2 linked regions of the Sporomusa sphaeroides DSM 2875 genome follow. Each later gene encodes a partner of the first gene's protein in a complex. Links are inferred from orthologs where the notes say so. Each region holds a gene or a part of one and is shown on either strand. Other genes may lie near its edges.

Region 1 (9,120 bases):
CCGCAGGAGGAAATCGTCAGAGAGTAAAACCTGCAATAGATTAAGGCGGGGCGCTTCTATGTGCCCAATCAGGGTGGAACCGCGGGAATAACATCTCGTCCCTGTAACTTGATTAAAGTTACTGGGACAAGATGTTTTTATTTTTTTAGGAGGGAATTCTATGACATTCCAGGAGATAATCCTGACATTGCAAAATTTTTGGGCAGAACAAAACTGCATTATTCAGCAGCCTTATGACGTAGAAAAGGGTGCAGGTACGATGAATCCGGCGACTTTTTTACGGGCGCTCGGGCCTGAGCCGTGGAATGTGGCCTATGTTGAGCCATCACGCCGCCCGGCTGACGGACGGTATGGGGATAATCCCAACCGTTTATTCCAGCATCATCAGTATCAGGTTATTATGAAACCTTCACCGGCGAATATTCAGGAATTATATTTAGCCAGTTTGGCGAAACTGGGAATTGAGCCGGAAAAACACGACATCCGCTTCGTGGAAGACAACTGGGAATCCCCTACTTTGGGGGCCTGGGGTTTGGGCTGGGAAGTGTGGCTGGACGGTATGGAAATTACTCAGTTTACTTATTTTCAGCAAGTGGGCAGTATTGATGTTAAACCAGTATCTGTAGAAATTACCTATGGACTGGAACGCTTGGCCATGTATATTCAGGGCAAGGAAAATGTCTTTGATATTGAATGGGTAAATGGTATTACCTATGGTGATGTTTTTCATCGCAATGAAGTGGAACAATCCCATTATAATTTTGAAATTGCCGATACTGAGCTATTATTCAAGCTGTTTGATTTGTACGAAAAAGAAGCCATTCGTATTGTTGAATTGGGTTATGTATTGCCGGCATATGATTATGTGCTAAAATGTTCCCACAGTTTTAATCTGCTTGATGCCCGCGGCGCCATCAGCGTTAGTGAACGTACCGCCTTTATCGGCAGGGTACGGAATCTGGCCCGTCTGTGCGCGCAAGGTTATCTGGAGCAGCGGGAAAATCTCGGCTATCCGCTCCTAAAGGGAGGTAAATAAGCCATGAGCAAAGATCTACTCTTGGAAATTGGAACAGAAGAAATTCCTGCGAAATTTATGCCAGGTGCATTGGCACAATTAGAAAATATAACGAAAACCAAATTGGCGGAACTTAGAATTGCCCACGGCGAGGTCAGGACTGTCGGCACGCCGCGGCGTTTGGCTGTTATCATCAGAGCGGTTGCCGGCAGTCAAGCAGACAAACATAGCGAAAATAAAGGACCATCTGTTAAAATAGCGTTTGCTGAAGATGGCACCCCTACCAAAGCCGCTTTGGGGTTTGCCCGGGGACAGGGTGTTGATCCTTCGGCGCTTGTGGTTAAAGATGGTTATATATACGCTGTTGTCCAGGAAGTAGGTCGGCAGACAACCGAACTTCTGCCAGAACTGTTAACCGATATTATCAATCATTTATCTTTCCCCAAAAGTATGCGCTGGGGACATCTGGATATGCGTTTTGCCCGTCCTATCCGCTGGGTGGTAGCTTTGTTTGGCAGCGAAGTGGTGCCTTTCACTCTGCCGGGAGTAACTTCCGGCAACATGACGCGCGGGCATCGTTTCCTGGGTAAGGCTGAAATCGAAGTGAATTCGGTGGAAGATTACTTTTCCCGGCTTGACGAAAACTACGTTATGGTTGACCCGGATGTACGCCGCCGCGTAATCAGGGAGCAAATTGAAACTTTAGCGCTGAGCCGGGGAGGAACAGCGACCATTGATGCAGAACTTTTGGAAGAAGTAGTTCATTTAGTGGAATATCCCACAGCCTTATGCGGCAGTTTTGAAGAAAAATATCTTAGTTTACCGCCGGAGGCTATTATTACTCCCATGCGTGAGCATCAGCGGTATTTTCCCGTAACCGGCAAAGATGGCAAGCTTTTACCAATGTTTATTACCGTAAGGAATGGCGGTGCCGAGCATATTGACATTGTTTGCCACGGAAACGAGCGGGTATTGAAGGCCAGATTGGCTGACGCCAGGTTCTTTTTTGAAGAAGACCAAAAAGTAGCTTTGACCGACCGGGTGGAGAAACTAAAATCCATAGTATTCCAGGAAGGCTTGGGTACACTCTATGATAAAGTACTGCGTTTAGAACGTTTGGCGGCTGCTATTGGACAGATGCAGGGAATCAGCCAGGAGGAGCTTACTATCGTTAACCGGGGAGCACATCTGGCAAAAGCTGATTTAGTGACAGGCATGGTCTGTGAATTTACCGAACTCCAAGGTATCATGGGGCGGGAATATGCGCTGCTGCATGGCGAAAATCCGGCAGTTGCCCAAGCGATATTTGAGCATTACCTGCCACGGTTTGCCGGTGACATGCTGCCGCAAACAACCGCAGGACGATTAATCAGCATAGCTGATAAGATGGATAATATTGTGGCTACGTTCAGCCGGGGCCTCATTCCCACAGGTTCACAGGACCCGTACGCACTCAGGCGTCAGGCGCTGGGTATTGTACATATTTTAATTGAAGCCAAGTATCCTGTTTCTTTAACAGCGATAGCCGCTCAGGCTATGGATTTATTGGGTATAAGCGATAGTGAGCGGAAGACTAAACTGTTGGCAGACATACAAGATTTTTTCCGTCTGCGGATAAAAAATGTTCTAACAGATGAAGCGTTAAAGTATGATATGATCGATGCCGTATTAGCAGTAGGTGTTGATGATATCTATGATACCTGGTTAAGGGCAAAAGCCATGGCTGTCGAAGGCGGAACTATCGCTATGCAAAAAGCAGTGCAGGCGCTGATTCGTGTCGGAAATTTAGCGAAGAATGCCAGCTCAGAGACTATTGATCCAGGTTTGTTTACAGCCGAGGCTGAACACGCTTTATACAAAGCGTACATCGATGCCCGGGCAGCTGTTGCCAAGCATGAAGCCGAAAAAAATTATCAGGGTGTGCTCACCGTACTGGCCGCTATGGCTGCACCAATTGATGCATTTTTCGGAGCCGTCATGGTTATGGTGGAAGATACGGCTGTCAAAAACAACCGTCTGGCGTTACTAAAAGCCATTTCCGGCCTATCCGCACATACCGCTGATTTAACGAAAATTGTCGTAATATAGTTATTTTTCGCCTGTAGGGAAAATGCGGCTTATGTAGCCTTTCTATCAGCAAAAAGGGGGGGCAGTTATTGGGTTTAACGCCGCGGCAAGAAAAAATTGCTGAGATGGTCAGAACATTAGGCCCGATTACCGGGGAACAAATTGCTGAACGTCTTAGTGTAACCAGAGCCGCCCTTAGGCCTGATTTAGCTATCCTGGTGATGTCCGGTATGGTAGAAGCCCGACCCAAGGTGGGCTACTACTATACCGGCAAAAATACTCTAAGCTTGCTAACTGAACAAGTTAACAGGATAAAAGTTAAGGATGTGCAATCAGTGCCTGTTGTTGTCACCACTGGCACAAGCGCCTATGATGCTGTTGTCACTATGTTCCTGGAAGATGTCGGTTCAGTATATGTTGTTGAACCAGGCGGCATTTTAGGTGGAGTGGTTTCGCGTAAAGATGTGCTTAAGGTGGCTATGGGTGGAAGCGACCTGCATAAAATGCCTGTAAAGGTACTTATGACACCGGTGACGAAAATAATTACAACAACTCCGGAGGAACCAATTTTAACAGCTGCCAAAAAAATTATTGACAACGAGGTGGATAGTCTGCCGGTTGTTGTTCCGGCTAACCTGCAGGGCAACAAAGTTCATGAGCATGAAGTAGTCGGGCGTCTAACTAAAACCAATATTACCAGAGTGTTTGTTGAAATTGGCGAAGGACGAGGAGGAGACAGTTATGGCTAAGCTGCCGATTATTTATGCATTATCAGATTCTCTTGGTGAAACGGCTGAAATGGTGGCTCGCGCTACGGCTAGTCAGTTTAATTCCAGTGAATTTGATATTATCCGGATACCTTATATCAACTCGGTGGAACAAATTGCCGAAACAGTGCAGGAAGCAGCCAACCATTCTTGTGTTATTTGTCATACCTTAGTTTCTCCTGATTTGCGTGAGGCATTATTAGAACAGGCCAAAGAACATAATATTCCGACAATCGATATTATGGGTCCGATGATTGCTGCAGTGCAAGACATCAGTGGCATAACTCCCAGATTAAAACCAGGGCTTATTCATAAACTTGACCAGGAATATTTTAAACGGGTGGAAGCGGTAGAGTTTGCCGTAAAGTATGATGACGGCAAAAACCCCTGGGGGTTGCTAAAAGCCGATATTGTAATTCTTGGTGTTTCGCGCACCTCAAAAACCCCGCTAAGCATGTATTTGGCTCATAAAAAAGTCAAAGTAGCCAATGTGCCGCTTGTGCCGGAAATACCGCCGCCGCAGGAGCTCTTTCAAGTACCGCCTCATCGCACAGTTGGCCTGATTATTGACAAGTTCAAGCTTAATGAAATTCGCAGTGAACGCCTCAAAACAATGGGATTAGGGCCTGATGCCAGCTATGCCAATATTGAGCGGATACACGAGGAGCTTGACTATGCCCGGTCGATTATGCGCCGAGTGCAGTGCCCGATAATTGATGTATCCAATAAAGCTATCGAAGAGACGGCAAACCGGATATTGGAAATTGTTCAGAAAAACAAATTAGCCAATTTGTAAAAAAAATGACGTTTTACGCCAAATAGTAAAAATCCCTGGTACGCATTGCGGCCAGGGATTTTCTTAATCACTTTAAATCATTTTAAAGGAAACTATTAAGTTTGACATTATAGCTGACAGAATCAGCTGACCAATGGCTGCCGTTTTGAGCTACATTAACATTGCCGTTAAAAACAGCTATTTTGGTACGCCAGTTAAATTCCACAGTATCGGCTGTGATAGCTAATCCGTTGCGGGACAGGTTAACGCCACCGTCAATTTTTGCCTTATCCTTAGTGCCGTAGACATATACACTGTCACCGGTAAAATGCACATCATTCTCAGTTACGGTGATGCCGCCCGAACCCCAGATTTCCAGTGAAACCGGGTTAACTTTTGCCTGGCCGGCAGTTATTATCCGGTTTTTCATCTCAATGCGGACGTTGCCATTTAGAACATAAAGACCGGTACTAATATCAAAATATGTACGATCAGCTGTTACTACCGGTTTTGCTGCCGCTGCCAGGCCTGTGAAAAGTACTAAGATTAAAAGAGTGGATAAAAATATTTTGCTTCTCATCCGTTACGCCCCTTTCTATTATATTATTATAACAAATTATTCGGAGTTGTGCTCTGCCAAAATGTGTAATACTGAGAAAAACTAGTCTCATAAAGGGAAATAATGTATAATATATAGAAAAGGAGGCTGAACATATGAAAATTCGTGAGCGCATTGAAGAACAAGAATTTAAAATATTATCCAGTTATGCTGCAAAAAGCCGGGAAGCCGTCCGGGATCATGAAGAACCGCTTTGTGATTTTCGTACAGCCTTTCAACGGGACCGGGATCGCGTGATTCATAGTAAAGCCTTCAGACGTCTTAAACATAAAACGCAAGTGTATATATCTCCTGGTGACCATTACCGTATGCGCATGACGCACAGTTTGGAGGTTGCGCAAATATCCCGGACCATTGCCCGTGGACTCAGGCTTAATGAAGATTTGACAGAAGCCATCGCGTTGGGGCATGATGTCGGACATACTCCTTTTGGACATGCAGGGGAATACGCCTTACGTGACCTTATCGGGCGTTATCATCATAATGAACAAAGCTTACGAGTGGTAGAGCATTTGGAACGGAACGGACAAGGGCTTAACTTGACTGCCGAAGTAAGAGATGGAATTTTAAACCATACAGGCGAAAATAAACCCTTTACGCTTGAGGGTAATATCGTTTGCTACGGCGACCGTATCGCCTATTTGTGTCATGATTATGATGACGGTATTAGGGCCGGCATGCTCAAACCGGTAGATTTACCGGCAAAGGTTTCTAAGGTACTCGGTTCAAACCCCTCCAGCATGATAACTGTTATGGTGTCAGATATTATTACAGAGTCTGATGGAAAAAATGAAATTATTATGTCCGGCCGGGTTAAAGACGCCATGAACGAATTCCGTTCATTCATGTTTAGCAGGATTTATCGTTCAGATGCGCTTGAACCTGACCGGAAAAAGGCTATGTACGTTATTAGCAAACTTTTTGAATCTTACATGTCCGCTCCTGGCAATTTGCCACAGGAATTTTTAGAACGTGAAGAACGATGGGGGCTGCAAACCATTGTTGTTGACTATATTGCCGGTTTGACGGATTTGTATGCCATTAAGCAGTTTGAAAAATTATTTATCCCTGCTACCTGGGGGATACCAAAATAGTCAGCAGAGCTTACACATTAGGCTCTGTTTTTTATCCTAACAGAAAGTAAACTTTCTTAAAACAGGATCAACATCGGCTTGTGCCGTTGCCAGAGGCTCGCACAAGCCGTGTTTTCTTTCTAAACAAATATTATCAGTTTTGTCAAGATGTAAAAGAGGAATTTTGTCATTTATATTGAATAATAATTACTAAAGTGACTGCTGAAAAACACGGTTGCACTGAACTATGCATAAACAACTTTCTATATTTGCTGTTTTTTGGCAGGAATATTACTCTTAATGCAGAATTAAGTCAGATGTTGGAACTATTTGCAGAATCATGTATTAAAAACACAGCAGGAGAATTTGCTCATTGCCTGGATAAGGTGAGTTTATGAAAGATGCGATTTTCGATGATTTTATCGATAGGTTGCGCTCGGAAAGTGATATTGTCAGTATTGTCTCAGACTATGTTGCGTTAAAAAAGAAAGGGAAAAATTACTGGGGATGCTGTCCTTTCCATAACGAGAAGACACCTTCGTTTTCGGTAACTCCGGATAAAGGTTTTTTCTATTGTTTTGGTTGTCAGAGCGGTGGCAATGTTTTCAATTTCCTCATGAAAGTTGAAAGCATTACTTTTTTTGAAGCGGTAAAGCTCTTGGCGAAAAAACTTAACATTCCTATGCCGGAAAAGGAAAAATCCCCGCGCGAGCAAGCCCGGGATCAGGAAATAGCCAAAATATATCAGGTAAACGAGTTAGCCAGAGATTTTTTTCATTCCTGTCTAACCAAAACCAATTATGGTAAACCGGCCCGTGATTATCTGACCAGTCGTGGCATAACTGCTGAATGTATTGATTTTTTTAAACTAGGGTTTGCACCACCATTCTGGGATAAACTATCATCAGCATTCAGTGAAAGAGGCATTACTCTTGATATACTGCTGAAATCAGGGCTGTGTGCTGCCCGGACATCAGGAGATGGCGTTTACGATCGATTCCGTAACCGTATTATGTTTCCGATAAGCGATGTAAGAGGCCGGATTGTAGGTTTCGGTGGCAGAGTTTTGGATGATACTCAGCCTAAATACCTTAATTCACCGGAAACTCAAGTTTTTAATAAGCGCCAGGTACTATACGGCATTGAGAGTGCATATAAGCCTATTCGCGACTTAGGCAAGGTGGTTATTGTTGAAGGTTATCTGGATGCTATCATGCTGTATACTCATGGCATCAAAAATGTAGTGGCATCCCTGGGGACAGCTTTTACACCAGAACAGGCCAGAACCCTCCTGAAACTTAATAACCTTAATACTGAGCTTTTGTTTTCCTATGACAGCGATGCAGCCGGCCAGAATGCAACCCTGCGGGCGCTCAATACTGTGCGGGCGTTAGGCGCAGCTATCAGGGTAGTAACAATACCAGATGGTAAGGATCCGGATGAGTTTATTAGGAAACATGGCAGTGCAGCCTTTGAAGAGTTACTAGCAGCAGCACAGTCTCTGTTGGATTATCAGCTTGACCAAGCGTTAAAATCAGATGATTATTCTACTGTTCAAGGCAAAATTGCTGTTGTTGGCAAACTGGCACCCATTTTGGCCGAGGCAGATAATGCAGTAGAAATCAATGCTCATATTACACGGTTATCTCAGATACTTGCTGTTGATGAAAGCGCTTTACGGAGCGAAATAACAAAATATATAGTTCAGCTTAAAAAGGATAAAAATGTAAAAAACGGGAAAACTATAAACATTGCCTTCTTATATAAACAACCGGCACCAGCAGTAGTTCAGGCTGAACGTCAACTGATTCGTTTGATGTGCGATGATTTATCACTGGTTCCTTATGTATTTGCAAAAATTTTTCCACAAGAATTTCAGGGCGTTTTGCAACAAGAGATAATTAATTTGATATTTAATGCGTATAATATGGAAAAAAATATTACACAGGCAGAACTAAATACAGTTGTAAATAGCTTAAGTGAAAAAGCCAATAACGAATTTTCACATATTATGTTAATGGAAATACAGTTTGAGGATGTAGTCAAATTAGTAGATGATTGTATAAAAACCATTAGGTTAGCTCATTTAACAACATTGTACGAACAACACCGGCTGATGGCCGACGAATTAGAACGCATGGGGGATAGTAGCTTTCTGCAGGAACTGGCGGAAAGTCAGCGAATTAAACATGAAATTAGCAAATTGCATCACTAATAAGCAGGTATGGATAAATCAACTACTATCGATTGCCACGGGAAGGGGGGAAAACTATGGCCGATAAGAAAAATACTTCAGGCGAGCATGTCAATGAGCTATTGCATAAAGGAAAAAAACGCGGTGTGTTAACATATGCCGAAATTATGGATACTATGCAGACCGATGATATGAGTCCTGATGAAATTGATGATATGTATGAAATCTTTAGCAATAAAGGTATTGAAATTGTTGATGATGCCCCGGACAGTGAATTGATTGAAGGCCCTGACATGGCTGAGATTGAATCCACAGCCGAAGAAGTAGATATAGATCTCACCATTCCTGAAGGCATTAACATCGATGACCCTGTTCGTATGTACCTTAAGGAAATTGGCCGGGTACCGCTCTTAACCGCTGATGAAGAAGTGAAACTGGCAAAGCGTATGGAGCAAGGAGACGAGGAGGCCAAACGCCGGCTTGCAGAAGCTAATTTACGACTGGTTGTAAGTATTGCCAAGCGGTATGTTGGCAGGGGGATGCTGTTCCTTGATCTTATTCAAGAAGGTAATTTGGGACTAATTAAGGCTGTAGAAAAATTCGACTACAA
Region 2 (9,868 bases), 2.8 Mb from region 1 along the record:
TTGACACCCAAGCATATTGAGGAAATTGTCTATAATGCGGCAGTCAAGCTGGAGGTTGTCATTGAGCCGGAAGTGCCGCAGCTGATTAGCGATTATACCATCGAAGGCCGGAAAGCTGTCAACATCTTGTCAGATGCCTACAGCATGGCGCTTATGCGGGTGGGTGAGACCCAAGAGCCGGTTACCATTACCCGGGAGGATGTGTACCGGGTGGCTCAGGTCAGCCGGTTGTCGCCGTATGTTAACCGTAAGGCAGCAGCTACCCTGGAAGTGGGGAAAGTGTTTGGCTTGGGGGTAAGCGGCTACCTTGGTTCTGTCCTGGAAATTGAAGCAGTAGCTTTTCCGTCAGAAAAGGGTAAAGGCAGTATTCGCTTTAATGACACTGCCGGCAGCATGGCCAAGGACTCGGTATTTAACGCCGCGGCTGTTGTCAGGAAAATTACCGGCCAGGATTTAGCCAGCTTTGATTTGCATATAAACATTATCGGCGGTGGCCGGATTGACGGCCCGTCAGCCGGTACGGCGATTCTTTCAGCCATTATTTCCGCCATAAACGGTAAACCTATCCGTCAGGATGTAGCCATTACCGGTGAAATTTCTATCCAAGGCCGGGTGAAAGCCGTTGGCGGTGTTTTTGAAAAGGCTTATGGTGCCAAACAAGCCGGTATTACCACAATGGTTATTCCTGAGGAAAATAAGTCAGACATTCCGGAAAGTCATCTGGGCCTGGATATTCGTCCTGTTGCCACCGTCGAGGAAGCGTTGGCAATTCTGTTTGCGGAAAGTCAGGAAGCCAGTGCTGAGTTAGCTTAGAGATGAAATTGCCGCGCTTACCCGGGTTTTCTGTGCGATAATCCCGGCAGGCGCGGCATTTTAAGCGAGGAGAGTTTACATGATTGACCGCGTTCCCCCCCAAAACGTTGAAGCTGAGCAAGCGGTACTGGGCGCTATGATGATTGAACGCGAGGCTATTTCCAAGGTATCGGAAGTTATCCGGCCGGAGGATTTTTATCGTGAGGCCCACCGGTTGATCTTTAATGCCATGATGGAATTATTCAATAAGAATGAAGCTGTCGATCTGGTAACCGTAGTTGAAGTATTGCGCCGGGACGAAAAGCTTGAGGGTGCCGGTGGGATTGCTTATGTATCGGCACTGGCCAACAGTGTGCCGACAGCCGCCAATGTGATGTACCATGCCCGGATTGTGGAGGAAAAAGCCTTATTGCGTCAACTGATCAATACCGCGACCCATGTGGCCGGTATGGGCTATGAAGCCAATGAAGAAGTAGCCGTAATTATGGACAAAGCCGAGAAATTGATTCTTGAAGTATCCAACCGCAAGGCCGGCCAGGAATTTGCTTCGATTAAAAATATCATTTTTGACGTATTTGACAAAGTATCGGAGCTATATTCCTCCAAGGGCGGGATTACGGGGCTGCCAACCGGGTTTAAAGACCTCGACAAGCTGACATCAGGCCTCCAGCCCTCTGATCTTATCCTGATTGCAGCCCGTCCCAGTATGGGTAAAACAGCGTTTGTCCTTAATATTGCCCAGAATATTGCCGTCAAGGAAAAGAAAGCGGTGGCTTTTTTCAGTCTGGAGATGTCCAAAGAGCAGCTGGTGCAGCGGATGCTGTGCGCCGAGGCTCCGATTGACGCGCAACGCCTTAGAATCGGCGAATTGGAAAACAATGACTGGGACAAGCTGGTACGGGCTGCCGACCGGCTGGCGGCGGCACCGATTTTTATTGATGATACCGCCGGTATTACGGTGATGGAGATGCGTTCCAAGGCCCGCCGCCTCAAAATTGAACATGATTTACAGCTGATTATCATTGACTATCTTCAGCTCATGCAGGGCGGCACCGGCAGCTCCCGCAGCGAAAACCGCCAGCAGGAGATTTCCGAAATTTCCCGTTCCTTGAAAGCCCTGGCCCGTGAGCTTAAAGTGCCTGTTATCGCTTTATCCCAGCTCAGCCGGGGTGTCGAATCCCGTCAGGTCAAAAAACCCATGCTTAGTGACCTTAGAGAATCAGGTTCACTTGAGCAGGATGCCGACATTGTTGCCTTTATTTACCGGGAAGATTATTATGAGCCGGAAACCGAACGGAAGAATATTACCGATATTATTGTTGCCAAACACCGTAACGGACCTGTTGACAGCGTCCAGCTGTTCTTTCATAAACAATTTACAAAGTTTAGCGATTTATCGAGAATATCAGGGTGAGGTTAGAGAATTTTGCCGCAAGCAATACAAAAATAGAGAAGGCTATCGCCTTCTCTATTTTTTTGTCCTAACAGAAAGTATAACTTTCTTAAAAGCAGGATAAGGGCAACATCGGTTTGCGCTGTCGCCAAAGGCTTGGCGCAAGCCGTGTTTTCTTTACGTGCTACTGCCAAATATATATACTTATACAGCGGCTTCAGCCGCATTGCTCTTTTTCCTGGTAAGCAAGGTCGCGCTGGTGACAGCCGTAAAAGGCGCAACGGTAATTAAACCGAAACTGCCAATCATCGTATTTAATATTTCCGCTGAAATATAATTTAAGTTCAATATATTTATCACCGGCGTACCCTGAGCGACAAACACCATCAGGAGGCCGATGTATCCGCCGGAGTAGGCCAACAGCAAAGTAGTGCTCATTGTCCCAATAACCGTGCGGCCAACGTTCAGTCCGGCCTTAATAGCTGCCGCTTTGCTAATTGCCGGATTTGCTTCAATCACTTCATGAACGGCAGAGGTGATATCTACGGCAATGTCCATTACCGCTCCCGCTGAAGCAATAAAAATGCTGGCAATAAATATTTCTGTCAGGTTAAGCTGAAAACCGGTATATAAGAGACTTTCGGAATAGTCCATAACGGCACCATGAATTTTTGACATGTTAACAAAAATAATAGCCAATAGCGCCGTCAGACCGGTGCCTAACAGCGACCCCATTGTCGCAGCAATAAATCGCCTGTCAAAACCATATACCAAGATGATAATGACTGTTGTCAGCATAGCTGTAATCAAAAGACCGCACAAGATCGGCTGGTATCCTGCCAGCAAAAGCGGAATCAGCATTTTCCAGATACAAAGAATGGTAAATGCAAAAGCCAAAATAGCCCGCACGCCAATCCAACCGGCCAAGACAATCAGCAGCAGCATAAAGGCGCCGACAAACAACAGCTGATAATTAAGCCGGTAATGATCTACCATTGATATTTTATAGACTCCCTGGCTTTGGCTTCCGCCCACTGTAACCAGCGCAATATCTCCTGCCTGATACTGCTTATCGGTTCCCAGAGAACCGGACAGCATATTCATGGCTTCGGCAACCGTTCCCTGGTAGCTGCCGTCCAGCAGTTCAACCATGCACTGCTGCTGACCATACGCCACAATACCGGCTCTTTGGATATCGCTATTGTTTACGGATATTACCCGGGCTTTTGCAGTTTCGAATTGCTTGTATACGGGATTTACGAATCGATCAGGCAGCATGAGGAGTACAAGCACTGACAGCAAAACCACTACTGACGGTATAAAGGATTTTGAAGTAACGCATTTGTTGTAATATTGTTTTATCATGGTTAACCTCGCAATAGTAGTTATAAGTTACACCTGCCGCCTTCCCATGCGAAAGGCGGCAGGTGCATCAGCAATTAGTGCAATCCTACAAGGGTTTTGATTTTCTTGCTAATGTCGGTATTATCATAGAACCCGTTAAATACATCCTGTCCTGTTCCCAAGGCATACACGGCAACCGGGAGGCCTGTATGGGCAGTTGATGTCCAGCCAAGTCCTGAACGGCTATTTAAGATACGGGTAATGACAATTTGGAACGGCTCTTGATCATACATGCTGTAAGTAGTTTGGTATTCCTTATCGCGCTGGCGCTGTTTGTAGGGAATCATACTTACGGCATAAGCTTCCCGAAGCTGCGCAACTTCCTTAGCCGTCAAGACCAAAGGCTGATCCTTCATGCCGGCAACAGCAGGGTCGTTGGGCAGCATCAGGCCAAACAGCTGCTTAACATCAGCCATTGCAGTTTCGAACGGAACTTTATTGTCGCGATATTGCTGTACATATTCATCGGCAAATCGTTTAAATGACAGCTTTTGATTTTGGAGCAAATGGAGATATGTGTCATATTGGGTGCCGTTATAGCCCAGGGTGAAGCCGCCTGTTTCATGATCACCTGTCACAATAATGAGCGTTTCTTTGGGATGCTTTTTGGCAAAAGCCACTGCTACATTAACGGCATTTTCCAGGTCTTTCACTTCCTGAATGGTTGTATAAGCATCATTGGCATGGCTTGACCAGTCAATTTTGCCGCCCTCAGCCATAATAAAGAAACTGTTCTTTTCGCCTAGAACATCAATGGCTTTTTGCACATAATCTGCAAGCGCCAAATCGCCGGCATCACGGTCAATATTATAATGGATGGCCACATCGCCAGGGTTATCCAAAACGGGATTAATGGCAATGGTTTTGCCTGAGCGGGAATTCAAGGCTTTTATGTCTTCATAAGTATTGGCTACATTATAGCCGGCTTGTTTAGCCAACTCGAACAGGTGAGTTTGATTTTTATCTTTACCGGTAGGTTGTTTAAAACCGCCGCCGCCAAAGAAATCAAAATTGCTGGCAATCAAGTCCAGTCCAATTTCATAAAAACTGTTCCGGTTGGGAAGATGCGCATAAAAACCTGCCGGTGTTGCATGATCAAGGGAAACATTTGTCACAATACCAATCTTATAGCCTGCTTGTGCTTTTAACTGTTCTGCAATCGATATAACGCGCTTGTTGTAAGGGTCAACGCCAAGCGCGCCGTCTAAGGTCTTTACGCTACAGGCGATGGCTGTAGCCGCGGAAGCTGAGTCGGTAATAAACTTGGAAGCATCATAGGTTGTGGCAGCGCCAACAGCAGGAAAATTGACAAAGGAGGGCATTTCTGCTTTAGGAATATTTTCGCGTGTCGGCTTATTCAGGGTTCCGACAAAATTGTGGTCAACAGTTCCATTATAATGACCCAATGCTGTGGCTTGAGGGAAACTCATGCCATCACCAATAAATAAGAAAATATATTTAGGCTTTACACCTGTTTGATCGACATTGGTTTTAGCAATACTGGATATCTCCTGAGCAGTCCTTTTGTCGGCTTGGGCAGTTATTGGCGAGTATCCTGTGATAAAGGTAATACAGAAAAAAAATACTAAACAGATAGCCACTAACTGTAAAGGTAATCGTTTCTTTTTAAACATAAACTCTCTCCTCCTTCTTATATACACCTTAGACTTTCTGACAAACATCTGCCAATACTATCTACCGCCTGAGCCTCCTTCTTGTCTGGGCAAAAAAATAAAAGCCAAAATTAACACCAGAGCAGTCAGTGCTGCCCAGATGGAAATTCGGACTTTTCTTTATCTCTGTCCCATATTCTTCTAGATTATACATATTCTACTTTCTTTTTATAATTCCTGCTTATTCAGAAGAGTGTGAAAAATTATTATTTTCACGCTCCTTCAAACTATCTTCTAAATGAAAGACGAAAATACCATTCTAAAAAAGGTGGCAGCTTACTTCGTAAAAAAACGGAATTTAAAATATGGACTCTGTTGTACAAAAATTGACAGCAGAGTGTACAATTTTGTACAATATGACAAAATTTGCCGGACCGTTATCCTTTACAAATGTTGATACAATAAGCTTTGCAGACGTTGGCACGATTTTTGCTATTAAATATAACAGACGAAAAACAAGTAAATAGCAGTCAATGGACAAAGGTACTTGTATAAAATAACGAAAATTGGACAACAAGGGGTAGGTAAAGTGCTGGCAGAGTGTTTTTACAATGACGGAAGAATTAATAATGAAGAGTTTGAAAGAATAGTATCCAAATATAACAAAATAATTCTGCGCTATGTCAAGATCTATTATTTGCCTGGCGGTGATTACCGCGATATGTACCAATGGGGATTAATCGGCCTGTATAAAGCAGTTTGTCATTATGATGAAGCCCGCGGCAGTTCTTTTCGTCTGATTGCCGAGCTTAATATCAAGAACACAATTAAATCGGCAGTTACCATGCACAATCGTAAAAAACACTATATTCTTAATGAAGCAATTTCACTTAATACCATAGTTGAATCATCAAACACAAAAAGCCAACTCGAATCACAGGGAGTATTTAATAAGAATTCTTCCGATGACCCTGCCGATATGATTATTGAAAAGGAAACCATCACTAAGATTAATGGCGAGCTGGCAAATGTTTTGTCACGCCTGGAGAAAAGAGTTATTGACTTATATATTGAAGGCTACAAACAGCGGGAAATTGCACAAAAGCTGAATTTGCAGGAAAAGGTGGTAGACAATGCCGTCCAAAGAGCACGCAAAAAGATGGCATTACATATGAAAGAATGGAAAAGTTTTTGCAAGAAGCATAAACAACCAGGAACCTCCGGCCGGGTACAAACAGGACTGCTTTGCGCAACCGTATAAGCTAGAGCAGCTCATTTTTCGAGTCAGCCACTCTAAACTCCCAGCTTGATACAGACAGGGAGCTTAGAGTGGTTTACTTTATTGGGGCTGTTTCTTTACGAAGCTCCGGTCATACAGTAAAATAATAGTAGAATTACTGTGGCACTGGAGTGAGCGGTCATGGATAGTAGACAACAGGCGGTTATCACTCATAATAAAGGCTTGCATGCCCGGGTGGCAGCTATGATCGTACAAAAGGCGTATGAAATTGAAGACCGCAGAAAAGTCCAGCTATATTTCCGGCCCCCGGGTGGTGCGGCTATTTTGGCAACCAGCATGATGCCGTTGGTGGCATTGCGGGTCAAGCAGGGGGATCGGTTATGGGTAGAGGCGGAAGGGTTATCCGCGGCTGCCGCGGCTGCTGAAATGGCAGCCTTTCTGGAAAGTGATTTTTTGCCGGCCGATGCTGCCATCATGAATCAGGTGGATAATGTGCTGCAGGATAATGCGTTAACTGCCGGGCAGATATTTGCCAGCATGGCTAATGGTTTGCTGGTTACTGATGAAAATGATGTGATTACCATCTTTAATCCGGCGGCAGAGCGTATCTTGGGTATCCCGGTCTGCCAGGCCATAGGCAATAAAGCGCAATGCGTTATTCCCGGGTCACGGCTGCACAGCATTGTTGAGACAAAAGCAGCCGAAATAGGCTGCCGCCAGTCCATTGGTTTGCGGACCATCCTGACTAACCGGACGCCTATTATTGCCGATGGGCAAGTGCGTGGGGCGATGGCTATTTTTGAGGACATATCGGTGCTGGAAGCGGTGACCGGTGAACTGAAGGCAGTAAAAGAACTCAAAGAACGCTTGCAATTGGTATTGGCCTCAGTGCAAGACGGAATCTGTGTAGTCGACCGGGAGGGGTATATAACTTACGTTAATCCGGCCTATGTTGAACTGGTACAACAATCGCGCCAGAGCCTGATTGGGCAAAATGTCCGCAACCTGTCGCCCGACGGCATACGCAGCCGGGTCCTGACCACAGGCCGGCCGGCTATTGGCAATATTGTGGTAAAGCCTGATGGCGTGACGCTGGTGGCGAATGTCAGCCCGATCCTGGTGGATGGGGAGCTCACCGGAGCGGTGTCTGTTGTTAAAAGTGTCAATGAGGTACATAAATTAGTAGATAAACTCAATCATGTTTCTGCCAAAGCCGAATATCTGGAACAGGAACTGCGGCGAACCCGAAAACCCGGACCGTCCTTTGAAAAGTTTATTGGACACAGTGGCAAACTACGGGAGGCTTTAGCTGTTGCCGCCAAGGCGGCTGCCAGCAGGACAACTGTTTTGATCTCCGGTGAAAGCGGTACCGGCAAGGAATTGGTAGCCGAAGGCATCCATTATGCCAGCAGCCGTAATGCCGGTCCGCTCATCAAAGTCAACTGTGCCGCTATTCCTGACAGCTTGTTGGAAAGCGAGCTGTTCGGCCATGAAAAAGGCGCGTTTACCGGCGCCGTTCGCCAGAAGCCGGGTAAATTCAGTCTGGCAGATAAGGGAACGATTTTCCTTGATGAGATTGGTGAACTTAGTAAAAGTATGCAGGCAAAACTGTTGAGAGTGCTGCAGCAAAAAGAATTTACCCGGGTAGGCGGTGAAGCTGTTATCAGGGTGGATGTCCGGATTATCGCCGCTACCAATCGCAACCTGGTGCAGATGGTGGAAGACGGCGAGTTCCGGGAAGATCTGTATTACCGGCTCAACGTCATTCCCATTCTCTTGCCGCCGCTGCGGGAACGGGTGGAGGATATACCGCTGCTGGTTGATTATTTTTTACATAAAATTATTACCGAACAAGGTAAAATTATTTCCGGAATAACCGGGGAAGCGCTTACCGGCTTGATGGCTTACCGCTGGCCGGGCAATGTGCGGGAGCTGGAGAATGTCATTGAACGGATGGTCACACTTGCTGACAGCAAAGTATTGACTGCCGCGGACTTACCGTTATATCTCCGGGAAAGCGAGAACCAACCTTCCGGCTTATTTTCCGGCAGCAATATCACTCTGCCTGCTTCCCTGGGACAGGAGGCCGTTTTGCCCTGGGCGGAGTATGAGAAAGAAATTATCAGCAGAGCTTTGGCTGTATATGGCAGCTTTAACGCCGCAGGCAAGGCGCTGGGGTTAACCCACAAAACCGTGGCAGCCAAAGCGCAAAAGTACGGAATTGCCAAAACGGTATCCTGGGAAAATTGTAGCAGTATGGTAAAAAGTATCAAGAAAAATATAGAAAGCTGATATTTTTGTACAAGAGCGCCAGCAAAAAAATGGGTGCTCTTTTTGGCGTGCAGGTCTGCGATTCTCGCTAATCCTGGTGATATGCCGGCAAGATGGCAGGCGGCTTTGCCTGGCATAGTTCTTGCTCTGACTATGAGCAGCTACTGACATATATACAATCAGTAATTTGTGAGGAGGGGTAAGTAATGAAAAAGATAATTAATGATGCCGAGCAGGTTGTTGAGGAAATGCTGCAGGGGGCCGTATTGGCACATCCCCAGTATGTTAAGCGGGTAGAAGGCTTTAATGTATTGGTACGGGCCAACTCGCCGGTGCAGGGAAAGGTTGCACTGGTATCGGGGGGCGGCAGCGGTCATGAACCGTCTCATGCCGGCTATGTCGGACGCGGTATGCTTGACGGGGCCGTTGCCGGCGCGGTGTTTACTTCACCCACACCTGATCAGGTATATGAAGCTGTTAAGGTTGTTGATGGCGGTAAAGGAGTGCTGCTGATCATCAAAAATTATACCGGCGACATTATGAATTTTGAAATGGCGGCAGAGATGGCTGAGGCTGATGGGGTTGCTGTAGCCAAAGTGGTTGTCAATGATGACGTAGCGGTGGAAAACAGTACCTGGACCACAGGCCGGCGCGGCATTGCCGGTACCGTGTTTGTCCATAAGATTGCAGGGGCTAAGGCCGAAACCGGCGCTGACCTGGCGGAAGTCCAAAGGGTTGCCGAAAAGGTAATTGCCAATGTCCGTTCCATGGGTATGGCGCTGTCGCCTTGTATTGTTCCCGCAGCCGGTAAGCCCAGCTTCACCCTGGCTGATAACGAAGTGGAAATCGGTATGGGCATTCATGGAGAACCGGGAACCCATCGCGAGAGTCTCCGCACGGCTGATGCAACCGCAGAGCACCTTGTTGGCAAGATTCTGGACGATCTTTTGGTGAATGCCGGTGAGGAAGTGGCGGTAATGATCAACGGGCTGGGCGGAACGCCGCTGATGGAGCTGTATGTAGTTAACCGCAAGGTAGCAGCCCTGCTTGCCGGGAAAAATATCAACATTGCCAAGACCTATATCGGCAACTACATGACCTCTCTGGAAATGGCCGGTTTTTCGGTTACGGTAT

What was found.
Region 2: the proteins of dnaG (region 1) and dnaB are in contact, whole or in part, in a crystal structure (PDB 2R6A), measured with the Geobacillus stearothermophilus proteins. The link is inferred for Sporomusa sphaeroides DSM 2875 from one-to-one orthologs. Residues at the interface, in WP_049624496.1 of Geobacillus stearothermophilus: Lys456, Leu457, Leu458, Pro459, Ala460, Asn463, Ala464, Leu467, Leu535, Leu536, Ile537, Ala538, Gln544, Glu545, Asp548, Tyr549, His552; in WP_033016901.1 of Geobacillus stearothermophilus: Ser13, Glu15, Ala16, Gln18, Glu91, Leu92, Asp94, Ala95, Val96, Pro97, Thr98, Ala99, Ala100, Asn101, Tyr104, Tyr105, Ile108.

What each region holds. Positions count from the first base shown.
Region 1 is NZ_CP146991.1:2,105,077-2,114,196, forward strand. What follows is about bases 6,261-9,120. They hold dnaG (DNA primase), read left to right. Parts: upstream 6,261-6,710; coding sequence 6,711-8,531; downstream 8,532-9,120. Other genes in these bases: SPSPH_RS09720 (deoxyguanosinetriphosphate triphosphohydrolase), read left to right, coding at 6,261-6,337; rpoD (RNA polymerase sigma factor RpoD), read left to right, coding at 8,588-9,120. Also shown: glyQ (glycine--tRNA ligase subunit alpha), read left to right, coding at 161-1,036; glyS (glycine--tRNA ligase subunit beta), read left to right, coding at 1,040-3,103; SPSPH_RS09705 (helix-turn-helix transcriptional regulator), read left to right, coding at 3,172-3,831; SPSPH_RS09710 (pyruvate, water dikinase regulatory protein), read left to right, coding at 3,824-4,645; SPSPH_RS09715 (LptA/OstA family protein), read right to left, coding at 4,728-5,204; more of SPSPH_RS09720, read left to right, coding at 5,339-6,260. UniProt on the Escherichia coli protein: RNA polymerase that catalyzes the synthesis of short RNA molecules used as primers for DNA polymerase during DNA replication.
Region 2 is NZ_CP146991.1:4,890,585-4,900,452, reverse strand. The notes cover bases 98-3,059. They hold dnaB (replicative DNA helicase), read left to right. Parts: upstream 98-892; coding sequence 893-2,227; downstream 2,228-3,059. Other genes in these bases: SPSPH_RS22780 (YibE/F family protein), read right to left, coding at 2,411-3,059; lonC (Lon family ATP-dependent protease), read left to right, coding at 98-813. In the rest of the region: more of lonC, read left to right, coding at 1-97; more of SPSPH_RS22780, read right to left, coding at 3,060-3,571; SPSPH_RS22775 (alkaline phosphatase), read right to left, coding at 3,646-5,244; SPSPH_RS22770 (sigma-70 family RNA polymerase sigma factor), read left to right, coding at 5,771-6,484; SPSPH_RS22765 (sigma 54-interacting transcriptional regulator), read left to right, coding at 6,644-8,755; dihydroxyacetone kinase subunit DhaK, read left to right, coding at 8,941-9,868. UniProt on the Escherichia coli protein: The main replicative DNA helicase, it participates in initiation and elongation during chromosome replication. Travels ahead of the DNA replisome, separating dsDNA into templates for DNA synthesis.